One region of the Pseudarthrobacter sp. W1I19 genome, then DNA from elsewhere that is predicted to be linked to it. Evidence: riboswitches for the same ligand, from Rfam matches in the RefSeq annotation. Region 1 holds a riboswitch; each other region holds the start of a gene.
The links. Region 1 has a riboswitch for cyclic di-AMP ahead of QF038_RS16500 (M23 family metallopeptidase). Riboswitches for the same ligand answer to the same signal wherever they lie in the genome.
Positions count from the first base shown of each region.

Region 2: linked by a shared signal. The riboswitch ahead of QF038_RS17095 (hypothetical protein) and the one ahead of QF038_RS16500 (M23 family metallopeptidase) in region 1 are both predicted to bind cyclic di-AMP.
Region 3: linked by a shared signal. The riboswitch ahead of QF038_RS08560 (LysM peptidoglycan-binding domain-containing protein) and the one ahead of QF038_RS16500 (M23 family metallopeptidase) in region 1 are both predicted to bind cyclic di-AMP.

Region 1 covers NZ_JAUSZR010000001.1:3,574,845-3,579,711, reverse strand. Annotated here, with positions in the region: gene QF038_RS16515 (DUF3027 domain-containing protein) at 1-670, shown strand, start outside; gene serC (phosphoserine transaminase) at 736-1,866, opposite strand; gene QF038_RS16505 (metal-dependent transcriptional regulator) at 2,146-2,853, shown strand; cyclic di-AMP (ydaO/yuaA leader) riboswitch at 2,957-3,199, shown strand; gene QF038_RS16500 (M23 family metallopeptidase) at 3,210-4,031, shown strand; cyclic di-AMP (ydaO/yuaA leader) riboswitch at 4,179-4,339, shown strand; gene QF038_RS16495 (C40 family peptidase) at 4,410-4,867, shown strand, end outside.
Region 2 covers NZ_JAUSZR010000001.1:3,716,809-3,721,675, forward strand. Annotated here, with positions in the region: gene QF038_RS17085 (response regulator transcription factor) at 1-79, shown strand, start outside; gene QF038_RS17090 (HAMP domain-containing sensor histidine kinase) at 87-1,589, shown strand; cyclic di-AMP (ydaO/yuaA leader) riboswitch at 1,708-1,868, shown strand; gene QF038_RS17095 (hypothetical protein) at 1,874-2,617, shown strand; gene QF038_RS17100 (YdeI/OmpD-associated family protein) at 2,707-3,150, shown strand; gene QF038_RS17105 (HAD-IA family hydrolase) at 3,131-3,811, opposite strand; gene QF038_RS17110 (glyoxalase superfamily protein) at 3,834-4,208, opposite strand; gene upp (uracil phosphoribosyltransferase) at 4,254-4,867, opposite strand, start outside.
Region 3 covers NZ_JAUSZR010000001.1:1,825,409-1,830,275, reverse strand. Annotated here, with positions in the region: gene QF038_RS08570 (TraR/DksA C4-type zinc finger protein) at 1-267, opposite strand, end outside; gene QF038_RS08565 (lytic transglycosylase domain-containing protein) at 289-1,650, opposite strand; cyclic di-AMP (ydaO/yuaA leader) riboswitch at 2,131-2,335, shown strand; gene QF038_RS08560 (LysM peptidoglycan-binding domain-containing protein) at 2,339-3,175, shown strand; gene QF038_RS08555 (YdiU family protein) at 3,256-4,731, opposite strand; gene QF038_RS08550 (ribonuclease Z) at 4,803-4,867, opposite strand, start outside.

The DNA.
Region 1 (4,867 bases):
AGTTGAGTCGCAGGAGTTGGTGTCCCGGGAACCGGAGCACCCTGTTACGGCCGTCGCCGAGTCACGGGCCTCCGCGCCTGCGCCGGTGCGGAGCGCCAAGCCGCGTGCAGGTGTGCCGGTATGGCGGACCGGCAAGCCCGACGCCTTCCTTGCCGCAGCCGTGGACACTGCCCGGACTGCAATTGAAGGCATTACGGCAGCAAAGGATATTGGGCGGCACCTGGCAGCCAAGAGCGAAGGTGACCGCCTGGTGACGCATCTTTTTGAGTCCCGGCTGCCGGGCTACGGTGGCTGGCAATGGTTCGCGGTCCTGACCCGGAACTCACGCTCAAAGGTGGTCACGGTCAACGAGTTGGGCCTGCTGCCTTCCGAGGACTCCATCCTTGCCCCGGAATGGGTTCCGTGGGCGGAGCGGGTCCGGCCCGAAGATGAGCAGGAACCGGAACAGGAGACTGCTGAGGTTGAGCCTGGCGTCCAGGAGCCAGCTTCGGCGGAACCAGCTGCGGCGGAGGATGCAGCGGCTGAGCCGGCCGCAGGGGAACAGGAACAGGGCCCACAACCTTTGCAGGACCAGGACTCTTTGCAGGACCAGGACCAGGACCAGGAGTCCGGGGACGGGGAGCCTGACGACGACGGCGGGCAGCGCGGCGACGAAGCAAGGACTTCCTGACCACAAACGAACGGCGCCGTCCGGGGTGAACCCGGGCGGCGCCGTCGTACGTTAAAGCGTCCTGGCTACTTGCGCAGCTCGCCCACGACGTAGTCGATGCTTTCCAGCAGGGCAGAAACGTCGGCCGGCTCGATGGCCACGAACGTTGCGATGCGCAGCTGGTTGCGGCCCAGCTTGCGGTACGGCTCGGTGTCCACCACGCCGTTGGCGCGCAGGACCTTGGCTACCGCGGCCGCATCCACGGACTCGTCGAAGTCGATGGTGGCGATGACGTTCGAGCGCTCGTCCGGGTTGGCGACGAAGGGAGTGGCGAATTCTGAAGCCTCGGCCCAGCTGTAGATCCGGCCGGCGGAATCCGCGGTTCGCTTGGACGCGAAGTCCAGGCCGCCGTTGGAGTTCAGCCACTGGACCTGGGCATCCAGCGTCACCAGGGTGGACAGCGAGGGGGTGTTGTACGTCTGGTTCAGGCGGGAGTTGTCAATGGCGGTCTGGAGGTCCAGGAAGTCGGGGATCCAGCGGTCGCCGGCCTTGATCCGGGCGGCACGTTCCAGGGCGGCAGGGGAGAACAAGCCAAGCCACAGCCCGCCATCGGAGGCAAAGTTCTTTTGCGGGGCAAAGTAGTAAACGTCACTCTGTGCCACATCGACGTCCAGGCCGCCGGCGGCAGAGGTGGCGTCCACCAGGACCAGCGAGCCCTTGTCCGCGCCGGAGACGCGCTGCACGGGTGCAGAGACGCCGGTGCTGGTCTCGTTCTGCGGCCAGGCGTAAACGTCCACGCCGGCTTCGGCCTGGGCGGAGGGGCGGGTGCCGGGCTCGGACTTGATGATGGAGGACGCATCAAGGAAGGGTGCCTTGTTGGTGGCCGCGGCAAACTTGGAGCCGAACTCACCAAAGGAAAGATGCTGCGCCTTCTTCTCGACCAGGCCGAAGCTGGCGATGTCCCAGAATGCCGTGGAGCCGCCCACGCCGAGAACCACCTCGTACCCTTCGGGCGCCCGGAAGAACTGGCTCAGCCCCTCGCGGACGGAGCCCACGAGGTTCTTGACCGGGGCCTGGCGGTGAGAGGTGCCGAGGATGTCCTTTGACGCGGCTGACAGGGCATCAATCTGCTCCTGCCGGACCTTGGAAGGCCCGGCGCCGAACCGTCCGTCCTTGGGCAGGAGGTCGGCGGGAATAGTGATGCTGGTTTCGCTCACGGGTGCTCCAATTTCGGCATGGACGTAACTGTGGTCCGGACGGGTGTTGGCGGCCGGCAGTCTGCAGTGACTGCAACCAGGGCCTTCCTCATTCTGCCTGAAGCGCTGATTCCGCGGGAACCCGTACCGTCATAGTCCAGTCAATGAGACGCCCGCGTAGCACACACGCGAACTATTCGGACAAAGTCAAAATAGGCTAAGCTTTTCCACGGACTACGTCGCGGTGTAAGGCGATACGGTGGGACAACGCAAGGTACTGCGCTCGAGGAGCTGAGCTGGATGACGGATCTGATCGACACTACGGAGATGTACCTTCGGACCATATTGGAGCTTGAGGAAGAGAACATCGTTGCTCTTCGTGCGCGCATCGCCGAACGGCTCCGCCACTCCGGGCCCACCGTCTCCCAGACCATCGGCAGGATGGAGCGGGACGGGCTGGTGATTGTCTCTGGAGACCGGCATCTGGAACTCACTGAAACGGGCCGCAAGCGTGCAACGGAGGTTATGCGCAAGCACCGCCTCGCCGAGCGCCTGCTCGCCGATGTGATCGGCCTGGACTGGGCCTACGTCCATGACGAAGCCTGCCGCTGGGAGCATGTGATGAGCGAACGGGTGGAGCGGCGCATCTATGAGCTGCTCAACCACCCCACCGAATCACCCTACGGAAATCCGATTCCCGGCCTGGCAGCCCTGGGTGGCGCGCCGTCCCTGGGTTTTGCCGACGGCGCCATCAGCCTCCTGGATGCGATGAAGTCCTATGGTCCGGCATCAGAGGTGACCGTGAGCCGGCTTGCAGAGCCCATCCAGGTGGAACCGGAACTGCTGTCCCAGCTCGATGAAGGCGGTATCCGTCCGGGCGCCACCGTGACTCTGGAGCGGGTGGGCGATTACATTTCGGTACGGGTTCCGGGCATTGAAGGGGCGCTGGAACTGCCGCCCGAGGTGGCCGCGCACGTGTTTGTCGCCATCCGCCAGCCTGCAGCTTAGGGGCTGACTACCCCATCACAGGGCATATACCCAAAGATAACGGAATTGTTACTAAGGGCCTTAAGCCCCTATAGTTGAACCAAACGTTGATATTAAAGCGTTACCTGATCTGGAGCCGAGCTCTGCCAGCGGATCAGGAGCACGAGTCGTAACTGGCAGAGGCGGGGGAACCACAAGCGGCAGCGGGGGACTGCCTTGGGGTGAAGTCCGTCAGCAGCAAGCCTCTTCCAGTGAAGGATCCCTACCGGGATATCTCTGTGCCGAAGCTTGCTTACGGCGGACCGGGTCTTTGAACTCTCTGACCCGAATCCGACAGCTAACTTCGCAGGCTTTCCAGAGAGGAACCCTTCTTGACCATGCAGAATTCCAGGGGACGCCGCCGCGCGGCGGGCCCTGCTTCGACACCGCGTGTTGTCGAAGTCATCACCTCGGAGCGCCCCCGCGATCTCCACCGTGATGCGCGCCGCCGTCGGGGTCCCCTCCGCCAGATCACCGAGTTCGCGTCCGCCAGCGGGATCGGCCAAAAGGCCGGCGTTGCCCTTGCCGCCACCGGCCTGGTCCTCACTGTCACGGTTCCGGCCACCAGTCCCGTTATGGCCAACGATGCTTCGGGCGCCACGCCTGTTGCCGCCTCTGCCGTGGCGCCCCAGCCGCAAATCTCAGCGGAAGCGGGCGCCCAGATCGACTTCAGCCGCTCCGCCGTGGTTACCCAGGCTGATCCGGACGGCAAGCTGAAGCAGCTGCTCAGTGCCCAGTCGGCGGGCGCCATCAGCCGCGCAGCCTCGACCGGCAGCCTCGGCGCTCCGCTCGCCGTGATGACCACCGCCTCGCCCTTTGGCTACCGCGTGAGCCCCATCACCGGCGGCAACGGCGACTTCCACCGCGGACAGGACTATGTGGCGCAATGCGGCACCTCCGTCATGGCCGCCGCCACCGGAACCGTGACCTTTGTGGGCTGGCACCAGTTCGGTGGCGGGAACCGCGTTGTGATCGACCATGGCAACGGCCTGGAAACCACCTACAACCACCTGTCGTCCTTCAGCGTGAAGGAAGGGCAGACCGTATCGCGCGGGGAAGCCATCGCGCTCAGCGGCACTACGGGAGCCTCCACAGGCTGCCACCTTCACTTCGAAGTCCAGGTCAATGGCGAAGTGGTTGATCCCACTGGCTGGCTCTAGTCAAGTGACGGTGAACTATCAGATGGTCTTGACTTGCCGTGACCTGAATGTGACATTCAGTCAAAACTGCTGTACCGTCTAACTCGCGTCAACTTTTCCGAAGTTGACGCTCTTGTGCGGATTGCCTAGCTCTGCCACCGCTCAAGGTCCGTTCGCATGACATCGTCTGGCAGGGGCGGGGGAACCAATTTTGGCCTTTCCATGGAAAGACCTTGGGGTTAAGTCGCAAAGCTTCCTTGGAAGCAGCGCGGCCGGGTGACTCCCATCCGAATCCGACAGCTCACCTCGCAGGCATTGGGAGAGGCTACCTTCGTGTCTTCACGCCATAATTCTGCGCGCCACCGTGCGCAAACGGTTCGTACCAACCCCCTGGACACTGTGTCCAAGGCCGTTAGTGCCAATGCCGGGACAGTTGGTCGCCAGGCTGCAGTCATCGCAGCTGCCTCCGGCCTGATCCTGAGCATGGGCCTGCCGGCCACTGCCGCGGACAACACCGCTGGTGTTTCCGCCTCCACCGAGTCCGGGTCAGCCCAGAGCGCGCTTGCAGTTACTGCGGCCCCCACGGCCACCGTTTCCTTCGAGCGCCCGGTGGTCAAGACCACAGCCGCTCCCAAGGTGCAGACCGTACGCACCCAGTCCACCGCCTCCGCCAATGGAAACGCTGCCACCGGTACTGCTGCCTCCGCTACTGAGAAGCTGGCCGAGACTGTCTCTTCTGCTTCCACCTCGGGCATCGCTGCAATCGCCTACACCGGAATCGGCCACTCGTACGTATGGGGCGGCACCAGCCCCGTCACGGGCTGGGACTGCTCGGGCTTCACGCAGTGGGTTTATGC
Region 2 (4,867 bases), 140 kb from region 1:
CAAGAAGGTGGATGCAGCGCATCCTCCTATGATTCACACTGTGCGCGGTGCCGGCTACGTCATCAAGCCAGCGGAGTAGGCGCGCCGTGGCCTCGCAACAGGCTGCGTCCCAGCGCCGGAGCTGGCTGAAGCCGAACACCTGGCACCTGCGCACCCGCCTCATCCTCCTTGCCATGACACTGCTGATCGCCATCTGCGGCGCAGTGGGTGTGGTCAGCTACGCATCCATGGACGCGTTCCTCACCCGCCAGCTCGATGACCAGCTCAGCCAAGCGGCGGAGCGGTCCAACAATCCGGGCCGTCCTCCCATGGGCGGCTTCAACGGCCGGGATCCACTGGACGCCCGCGGCCAGAGCGTGGGCACCCTGAACGCCCGCATCCTCAACGGACAAGTCAACAGCGCCGGGTTCCTGGCCTCTGACACCTCCCGCTCGCCGCTGTCCGCCGAGGACAAGCAGGCCCTGGTGGCTTTGGCCACAGATGCACAGCCAGTGGACCGCACCCTCTCCAACGGCGACTACCGGTTGACAGCCGTGAAAACGAACTACGGCGACGTGTTGGTGACCGGACTCCCCCTCGCCGCCAAGGAAAGTACGCTCGCTTCCCTCGTCTGGACCTTTGTGTTCGTATCCCTGGCCGGCCTGCTGCTCATCGGGTTGGCGGGAACGGTGCTGATCCGCCGTTCCATGAAGCCCCTCGAGCAGCTGTCAGAGGTGGCCACGCGCGTTTCGCAGCTGCCGCTGGACGCCGGCGAGGTGGCACTCGCGGTGCGCGTGCCGCCGTCGAACTCCAATCCGGGAACGGAAGTGGGCAGCGTGGGCCACGCGCTTAACCTCCTGCTGGACAACGTGGCCAATGCGCTGCAGGCACGGCAGAAGAGCGAAACCAAGGTGCGGCAGTTTGTGGCCGATGCCTCGCACGAGCTGCGCACTCCCCTCACGGCCATCCGCGGCTACACAGAGCTGATGCGGATGACGGAGAAGTTCACCCCCGACGGCGAAAAGTCGCTGGCACGCGTGCAGAGCCAGTCTGAGCGGATGACCGCCCTGGTGGAAGACCTGCTGCTGCTGGCCCGGCTCGATGAGGGCCAGCCGCTCAAGCTCAGCGAGGTGGATCTGACGCACCTGGTGATTGACGGCGTCAGCGACGAAAAAGTGATGGCACCCGACCACAACTGGCGGCTGGAAGTCGCCGAGGAACCCGTGGTGGTCAACGGCGACGCCTCGCAGCTGCGACAGGTCCTGATGAACCTGCTCTCCAACGCACGCAAGCACACTCCCCCGGGAACCACCGTGGTCACCGGGGTGGGCACGTCGCCTGACGGCGCGGCGGTAGTAACGGTAACGGACGACGGCGGCGGGATCCCTGTGGAGTTCGTGGACCATGTCTTCTCGCGCTTCGCCCGCGCAGACGCGGCCCGGAAGGGCGCGTCCGGCCTGGCCGGCGCCTCCGCTGCTGAAGGCACCAGCGGACTGGGATTGTCCATCGTGGAATCCATCGTCGAGGCCCATGGCGGCAAAGTAACGGTGACGTCACAGCCAGGACGTACCCAGTTCGCCCTGCAGCTCCCCCTTCATCAGCTTTCGTAGCAAAGCGACGCGCCGTCGTCGCGATCGCTGTTACCAAAATGTGACTTAAGTGCCTGACTCCTGTACCGTCGATTGGGTGAGGTTCCTGATCGGGAGCCCATATCCGGATGACGCCAAGCTCTGCCGCTTCCCGGATTCCGCTTGAGCAACGGCAGAGGCGGGGGACCCATCGTCCCGGGCAATAACTGCCCTTGGGGTTAAGCACGCACGTGTACTTTCCGTGCGGCCGGATGCCCTCATCCGAACCCGACAGCTAACTCCGCAGGTGTGAGAGGCGATTCATCATGTCTAAATTCCTGGTTAAACCGCGCCCGAAATCCGGGTCTGCACCCCACGCCGGACGCACAGCCGGCAAGTTTCCCTTCATCGGCAAGCGCGCCGCCGTCTTCGCCGCATCCGCGGCCCTCCTGGTAGGTGTCGGAGCGGCCGGACAGGCGACCGAGTTAAGCATCAGGGTTCCCGCCACCGAAACGCAGGCCGCCGAGGCCCAGTCCAACCTCAGCATCGAGAAGAGCGAAATCCGGGCCAACCCGGCACCGGCCGCCGCTGCTGAGGAGATCGCGGTGGCCCCGCAGGCGGCAGAGCCGGCACCGGCACCGGCCGCAGAGCCCGCACCAGTGCCCGCAGCCGAACCGGCACCGGCTCCCGAGCCTGCCCCCGCGCCTGCCGCGGCTCCTGAGCCTGCCCCCGCACCTGAGCCTGCCCCCGCCGTCGCGGTCAACGATCCCGCCGGCGCCCAGGCTTATGCCGCCGGTCAGCTTGCCAGCTACGGCTGGGCACAGGACCAGATGCAGTGCTTGGTAACCCTGTGGGACAAGGAGTCCGACTGGACCACCACGGCCACCAACGCCAGCAGCGGCGCGTACGGCATCGTCCAGTCCCTGCCCGCTGAAAAGATGGCCAGCGCCGGTCCGGACTACCTGACCAACTACCGCACGCAGATCAACTGGGGCCTGAACTACATCCAGGAGCGCTACCAGTCCCCGTGTGGCGCGCTGAACTTCCACCTCTCCAACAACTGGTACTGAGCCCACAACTGGCCTGAGCACCCGGCGAACCGTGACCCATGGCGCGCCGCATCTGTTGGAGTGGCAGAAGGCCCGGCATACTGTGACCCATGAAGTTCACCACCACCATCCAAGGCACCGGAAACAAGACCGGCATCGAAGTTCCCGATGAGGTCCTCGCGGCCTTGGACGCGGGCAAACGACCGCCTGTAGTGGTGACCATCAACGGCAGGAGCTACCGCAGCAGCATCGCGGTGATGGGTGGCCAGAACCTCATTTCGCTCAGCGCAGCCAATCGCGAATTCGTTGGCGTTTCGGCTGGGGACACAGTTGAAGTGGACCTGGAGCTGGACACGCAACCTCGCATCGTGGAAGTCCCCGAGGACCTTGCCGCTGCGATGGCGGCGGAACCGGCCGCCCGGCAGTTCTACGCCACGCTGAGCTACAGCGCCCAGCGACGGTACGTGGAGCCGCTGGCCGAGGCCAAGACGCCCGAAACGCGGTCGCGGCGTATCGCCAAGGTGGTAACCGACCTTAAAGCCGGAAAGAAATGACGGTCCGGCCTTCACCGTCCTGGCCGGCTTCGACGGCGACTCCGCTGTAATCCGCTATGTGCAGGACGCCTGCGGGCAGTGGGCCGGTGTTGGGTCCCACGGCCACCGTGCGGATTCCGGCGGCCACGCCTGCGGCGATTCCCGCTGGAGCGTCTTCGAACACCACGGCTTCAGCCGGGTCCACGCCAAGGTTGGCTGCGGCCTTCAGGTATCCCTCGGGATCCGGTTTGCCGCGGGTCACCAGTTCAGCCGTGACTGCGACGGCCGGCATGGGCAGGCCGGCTGCTTCCATTCGGATGTCGGCCAGGACGAGGTCAGCGGACGTGACCAGGGCGACGGCGTCCGCCGGCAGGGCTGCCAGCAACCGGGCGGCACCGGGCAGGGCCACAATCCCGTCGGTCCGGACGCGTTCCATCGCCCCGAGTTCGGCCGTCAGTGCCGGCACGTCTGCACCCGCGGGAGCAAACCGGGTGACAGTATCGCGTGCCTGGACGCCGTGCGAGGTGCGCAGAATCTCCTCGAGGTCCAGCCCGTAGCGTGCGGCGAATTCACCCCACACCTGCTCCACCACGGCGGTGGAATCGACCAGGGTGCCGTCCATGTCAAAGAGGACGGCCCGGCACGTCAGGTTCCGGGCTCCGGCAGGGGTGGAGGAAGTCATGGTCCCATTCTGCCGGTAGATGTCAGCTTTCGCGGCCCGGGATGTACTGGACCGCCCACCTGTTGCCATCGGGATCGGCAAAGTACACGAAGTGGCCCCATTCCTGCACGTCCACGTCGCTGACGTCCACCCCGTTGTCCTTCAGGTGCTTGTGGGCTGCGTGGATGTCGTTGACCACCAGTTGGAGGTTCGACCCGGAGCCGGGAGGCGCGTCCGTGAGCCCTTCCCCGATGCAGATCGAGCAGGCCGAGCCGCGGGGGGTCAGTTGGACAAAGCGGATGGCGTCCGAGGGACGCTCATCAAAGTCCGGGTTGAATCCCACCTTGTTGACGTAGAAATCCTTGGCACGGTCCACGTCCGATACAGGGACAAACACAAGTTCCAGTTTCCAGTCCATCCGCACAGGCTAGCGGCGCGAGGGGGAATGGAAAAGGGTTGTGGGCTAGCCTGCGATGCCGTACAGGCGGTCGCCTGCGTCCCCGAGCCCGGGCACAATATAGGACTTCTGGTTGAGCTTTTCGTCGATGGAGGCCAGGACGATGGTGACGTTCGCGCCCGAGAGTTCCTCTTCCAGCTTGGCCAGGCCTTCCGGTGCGGCCAGCAGGCATATGCAGGTCACATCGGAGGCGCCGCGCTTGAAGAGGAACTTGATGGCTTCGCGCAGGGTCCCGCCAGTGGCCAGCATGGGATCCAGGACAAAGATCTGCCGGTCCGTGAGGTCTTCCGGGAGGCGTTCGGCGTAGGTAATGATGTCCAGGGTTTCCTCGTCGCGGGCCATGCCAAGGAAGCCCACCTCGGCAGTGGGGACGAGCTTGGTCATGCCCTCGAGCATGCCTAGGCCGGCGCGCAGGATAGGCACTACCAGCGGGGTGGGTTTGGTGAACGCGGTTCCCACGGTGGTGCTGACCGGCGTTTCGATGGTGACCGGTTCGGTGCGGACCTCGCGGGTGGCCTCGTAGGCGAGCAGCGTCACCAACTCCTCCGTCAGCTGCCGGAAGACCGGAGACGGAGTGTTTTTGTCCCGCAGGACGGTGAGCTTATGGGCGACCAGGGGGT
Region 3 (4,867 bases), 1.7 Mb from region 1:
GGCGCAGGACCCGTAGGTGCCGTCGGCGATCCTGGCCAAGGCGGCGTCGACCTGCTCCAGGCCGGCACTGCTTTGCTTCAGCAGTGCCGACGCCTGGGACAGTTCGAAAGCAATGGTGGAGCCTTCAGGATCATGTTCGTCGTCTACGTTGGAATCCTGGCGGGCGGAGTTCGCAGCGGTGATGTCCGCACGGAGGGCCGGTAGCAAGGCCAGCTTCCGGGCCCGCTCCTCCTCGAGCAGGATCCGGAACCGTTCGAAATCGGGCATGCGAAAAGCCTAGCGCGCCGGTCAGTACCAGTTGTTGGCAACCGAGTGGTTCCAGGCCCCGCACGGCGAGCCGTACCGGCCGCGGATGTAGCCCAGGCCCCAATCGACCTGGGTGCGGTAACTGGTGAGCCAGTCGCTGCCGGCGCTGGAGTATTTGCCGGGTGGCAGCGCCTGGGCTATTCCATAGGCGCCGGAGTAGGGGTTGGTGGCCGTTGTCAGCCAGTTCGATTCCTTGGTCCAGAGCTGGGCGAGGCACAGGAACTGGTCCTGGCCCCAGCCGTATGCACCCAGCCGCCCCGAGGCGTAGCTCTTGGCCCCTGCCGGGTCGTTGACGGCACCGCCTGGAACGGACGGCACGACGACGGGCGGCGGGACGGGTGCCACCGGCAGCGCGGGTGCGGGGGCAGGATTCGCCGGCGCCGGGTTGGCGGGTGCGGGGTTCGCGGGTGCTGGATTGGCAGGTGCGGGGTTCGCGGGTGCTGGATTGGCCGGTGCAGGGGCGGCCGGAGCCTGCGGGCGGACTGCAGCCGCGGCGGCCGCCCTGGCTGCAGCTTCTGCCTGCTGACGGGTCTGCTCAGCAGCTGCAGCGCGCTTCGCGGCCTGCGCTGCCTCATAGGCGGCCTGCGCCGCCTGGCCCTGCCGGTACGCGCCCTCAACTGCCGCCGTCGTGCCCTTGAGAGAAGCCAGCTGCGCCGTCAGCTCCTCGCTGCGCTGCTGGCTTTCCGCTACCTGCCGTGCCATCGCATCCTGCGCGGACCGGGCGGCATCCAGTTTCGCTTTGGCTTCAAGGGACAACCGCTCACGTTCGGCTTTGGCGGCACTTTCCTGGGCAGCCAGCGAGGAGGCGATCCGTCCGGCCGACGCGGCCCTGGCCACCAACCCTGCCGTTTTGTCACCCACGATCTGCACCACATTGAGCCCCTGGACACTGTTGGTCTGGATCGCATCCAGGGCAACGAAGAATCCCATGGTGGTGCCGCCGGTCTTATAGGACTGGGCGGCGAGGGCACCCAGTTCCTTCCGGTGCCGGGACAGCTCCGCGTTCGACTGCGAAACCTGGGCCGTGAGGGCCCCCACTTTTGCGCTGGCCGCCTGAAGCGCTGAGTCTGTGACGGCATACTCGGCCGCTGACTGGACGGCCACTGCACCCAGAGACTCGGACTGGGCCTGCAGGCCACCCAGCAGGCCATTTATCCTGTCGATTTCCTCTGCGGTGCCGGACTCCGTCAGCTTTGCCTGCTGGACATCCTCCCACGAGGGGTAATCACCCGAAGGATCCTGGTCCGCAGCGCCGGCCGGGCCGAGCCAAACAGTACCCGTCAGGGCAAGAGCCAGCAGCGCCGCAGGCAGGGGCAGGCGGGCTTTGATAACGAACCGAGACATAGTTCGGAAGCATACGCCTTCAACCTGCAGTTGAAGGCTGGCGTGCTGACATCGTTATGCAGCGGAGATGCCACCCTTGCCCGGAGGCGGGGTGAAAAGCCAGGAGGTGGGCGGAAGCTCAGAGATGCTGGCCGAACCACCCAAGCGTGTCGTTCCAGGCAGCGGTGGCCTGGGCTTCGTTTTACCTATCTCATACTTGCCAAGTTGCGTCAAAGGGACCTCCTCCGGGTGCGCAATATCCTGCCCCACTTGCCAGCCATGAGCAAAGATTTTCACTGGCGCCTGCACCCCCTTTTATTACTTTGTGACGAAGCCCACGAGGCACACGTCGGCGCGCCTATCTTCCGTGGTCAGCCCGTTATGCATAGAACATCCAGTCATTTGCGGAATACGAGAGAAGCCGCTCGTATGTTATCCAAATGTGACAATCGGCAGGCTGGCAGGTTATGGTCTTCAGGTGTCCCTCCCAGACGGGACATTCCCCTCAGCATGCCGAGCCCTGCCGCTGATCCGGGATTCAATCGTTTCCAGCTGGCAGGGACGGGGGAACCACCTTTCCGCGGCCTCATGCGAGGCCTTGGGGTTAAGTCGATAGCGCCTTTCCGTTCCGTCCGGAGCCGCTACCGGCCGGGTATCTCCAACCCGAACCCGACAGCTCACCCCGCAGGCATGGGAGAGGCGATCAAACGTGTCAAAAAATTCCAGCACCGCCCGTCACCGCGCGACTCCGGCTCGCTCAATCGCGCTCCAGGGCTTGGCTGTATCAGCCAAGTCGCTTGGCCGCCCGGCTCTGGCCGTAGCAGCAGCTTCCGGCATTGCCTTCGGTGTGGGGGCCCCAGCCCACGCAGGCGTAACCGGACCGGACACCACCGGGACCACTAACACCCAGGCGTCTGTGGCACCCGCCGCTGCCGTGGCTGCACCTGCAGCAGCTGCCGCCAACGTGCACACCGTGGTTGCCGGCGACACCCTGGGCGGCATCTCCGCTGCCTACGGCGTCAGCCTTAACGATGTCCTGGCCGCCAACGGCCTGGCCATCTCCACGATCATCTACCCCGGCGACCAGATCCAGATTCCGGGCGCCGGCTATGTTGCAGCTGCTCCGGCCCCCGTCCAGGCGGCCGCTGCTCCTGCTCCCGCCCAGACAGCTGTTGCCGCGGCTCCGGCCAACACCGGGGTGAACGTTTCCTACGCGTCAGCTCCGGCTGCCACGGGTTCGGGCGCCGGCGCTTCGATCCTGGCATCGGCCTACGGCCAGGTTGGCGTCCAGCAGGACTGCACCGCCATGGTGGAGAAGGCCCTGCGCAGCGTGGGCAAGTCTGTTGGCGACCTGGCCCCCGGCCAGTTCTACCAGTACGGTTCCGTGGTGGGTACCCCCGCTGCCGGTGACCTGGTGATCACCGCCGGCCACGTCGGCGTGTATGCCGGCAACGGCCAGGTCGTGAGCGGCGGCGTGGACGGTTTCAAGACCGAGGTCCACTCCATCAGCTGGCTCCCGGGCGCTTCCTTCGTCCGCGTAGCCTAAGCAACACCACCCGGACAGGGGCGGCAGGCGGGGTTTCCCGCCTGCCGCCCCTGTTTCGTTTTTGCCGGTTCCCGCCGTTCTCAGGTGCCGCAGAACGTCTGGTAGCTGCCGAAGTCCTCCGGCGCTCCTTCGGCGTAGCGCTCCAGTCCCGCCCGTTCCCGGTACGGGTCACGGACCACTTCCACGAGCCGGTTGAAGGGACCAACATCGCCGTCCGTTGCGGCGGCGAGCGCTTCCTCGACAAGGTGGTTGCGCGGAATGTAGGCAGGATTGACCCGGTCCATAAGTTCGGCGTCGGGCTGCAGGGCCAGCCACCGTTCTGCCCAGGCATCGAAAGCCGCGAGGTCCAGGACCATGCTTCGGGCGGGCCGGGAGTTTCCCCGGGCCGCGTGCCCGAGGTTCCGGAAGAACCGTGTGTAGTCCACCGGCCCGTCCTTCAGGATGGCGATCACCCCGTCCACCAGTTCCGAGGCTTCTTCCGCCTTAGGGCTCCCCGCAGCGCTTTCCTCAATTCCCAGCTTTATTTTCATACCCGCGAACCAGGAGTCGCTGTACTGGCGGCGGAACCGGCCCAGTGCCTCCACTGCGGGGGCTACGGCCTGTTCCTGGTCTTCATTGATGAGCGGCAGCATTGCCTCGGCGAGGCGGGCGAGGTTCCATTCAGCCATGACCGGCTGGTTGGCGTAGGCGTAACGGCCGCCAACGTCAATGGAACTGTAGACCGCGGCCGGATTGAAGGCATCCATAAACGCGCACGGCCCGTAGTCGATGGTTTCCCCGGAAATGGTCATATTGTCTGTATTCATCACGCCATGGACGAAGCCCACCAGCATCCATTGGGCCAGCAGTGAGGCCTGCGCAGCCACCACTCCTTCGAAGAGGGCGAGGTAGGGGTTGTCGGCCCGGGCCGCGGCGGGGTGATGGCGGCTGATGGCATGATCGGCGAGGCGGCGCAAAAGGTCCATATTGTCGGTGGCCCGCGCGTACTGGAAGCTCCCCACCCGTAGATGGCTGCTGGCAACCCTGGCCAGGACTGCTCCGGGAAGCATGGTGTCCCGGCGGACCGGGCGGCCGGTGGCCGTGACGGCAAGGGACCGCGTGGTGGGGATGCCCAGGGCGTGCATCGCCTCGCTCACCAGGTACTCCCGCAGCATGGGCCCGACGACGGCACGTCCGTCGCCTGCCCGGGCGAAGGGCGTACGGCCGGAACCTTTCAGGTGGATATCGCGCAGCCGGCCGTGCACATCAGCCACCTCGCCGAGCAGGAGCGCCCGGCCGTCGCCCAGCAGGGGTGAGTAACCGCCAAACTGGTGGCCGGCGTAGGCCTGTGCCACCGGGGTCGCCCCGTCCGGGATGTGGTTTCCCAGGAGGAGCCGGACGCCCTCCGCCGACCGGAGGTATTCCGGATCCAGCCCAAGTTCAGCGGCCAATTGCTCGTTAAGGACAAGGAGTTTGGGGTCAGGCGCTTCCTCTGCCTGCCAGGGAACAGCCAGTTCCGACAATTCCCGGGCAAACTGCCCGTCAAAAGTGACCGTTGATTCGGCAGCAGCTGTCATTCTTCAAGCCTTCCCTCGTGGTGTGTTTTCCGCGGCGTCAGTCCCATGAAGAACACCCGATAATCCACTTTCTACCCCATGGTTTTGTTTGGCAATGAGCTCCCGGGCCCTTCCCGCGTCCGTGGCGCCGGGGCAG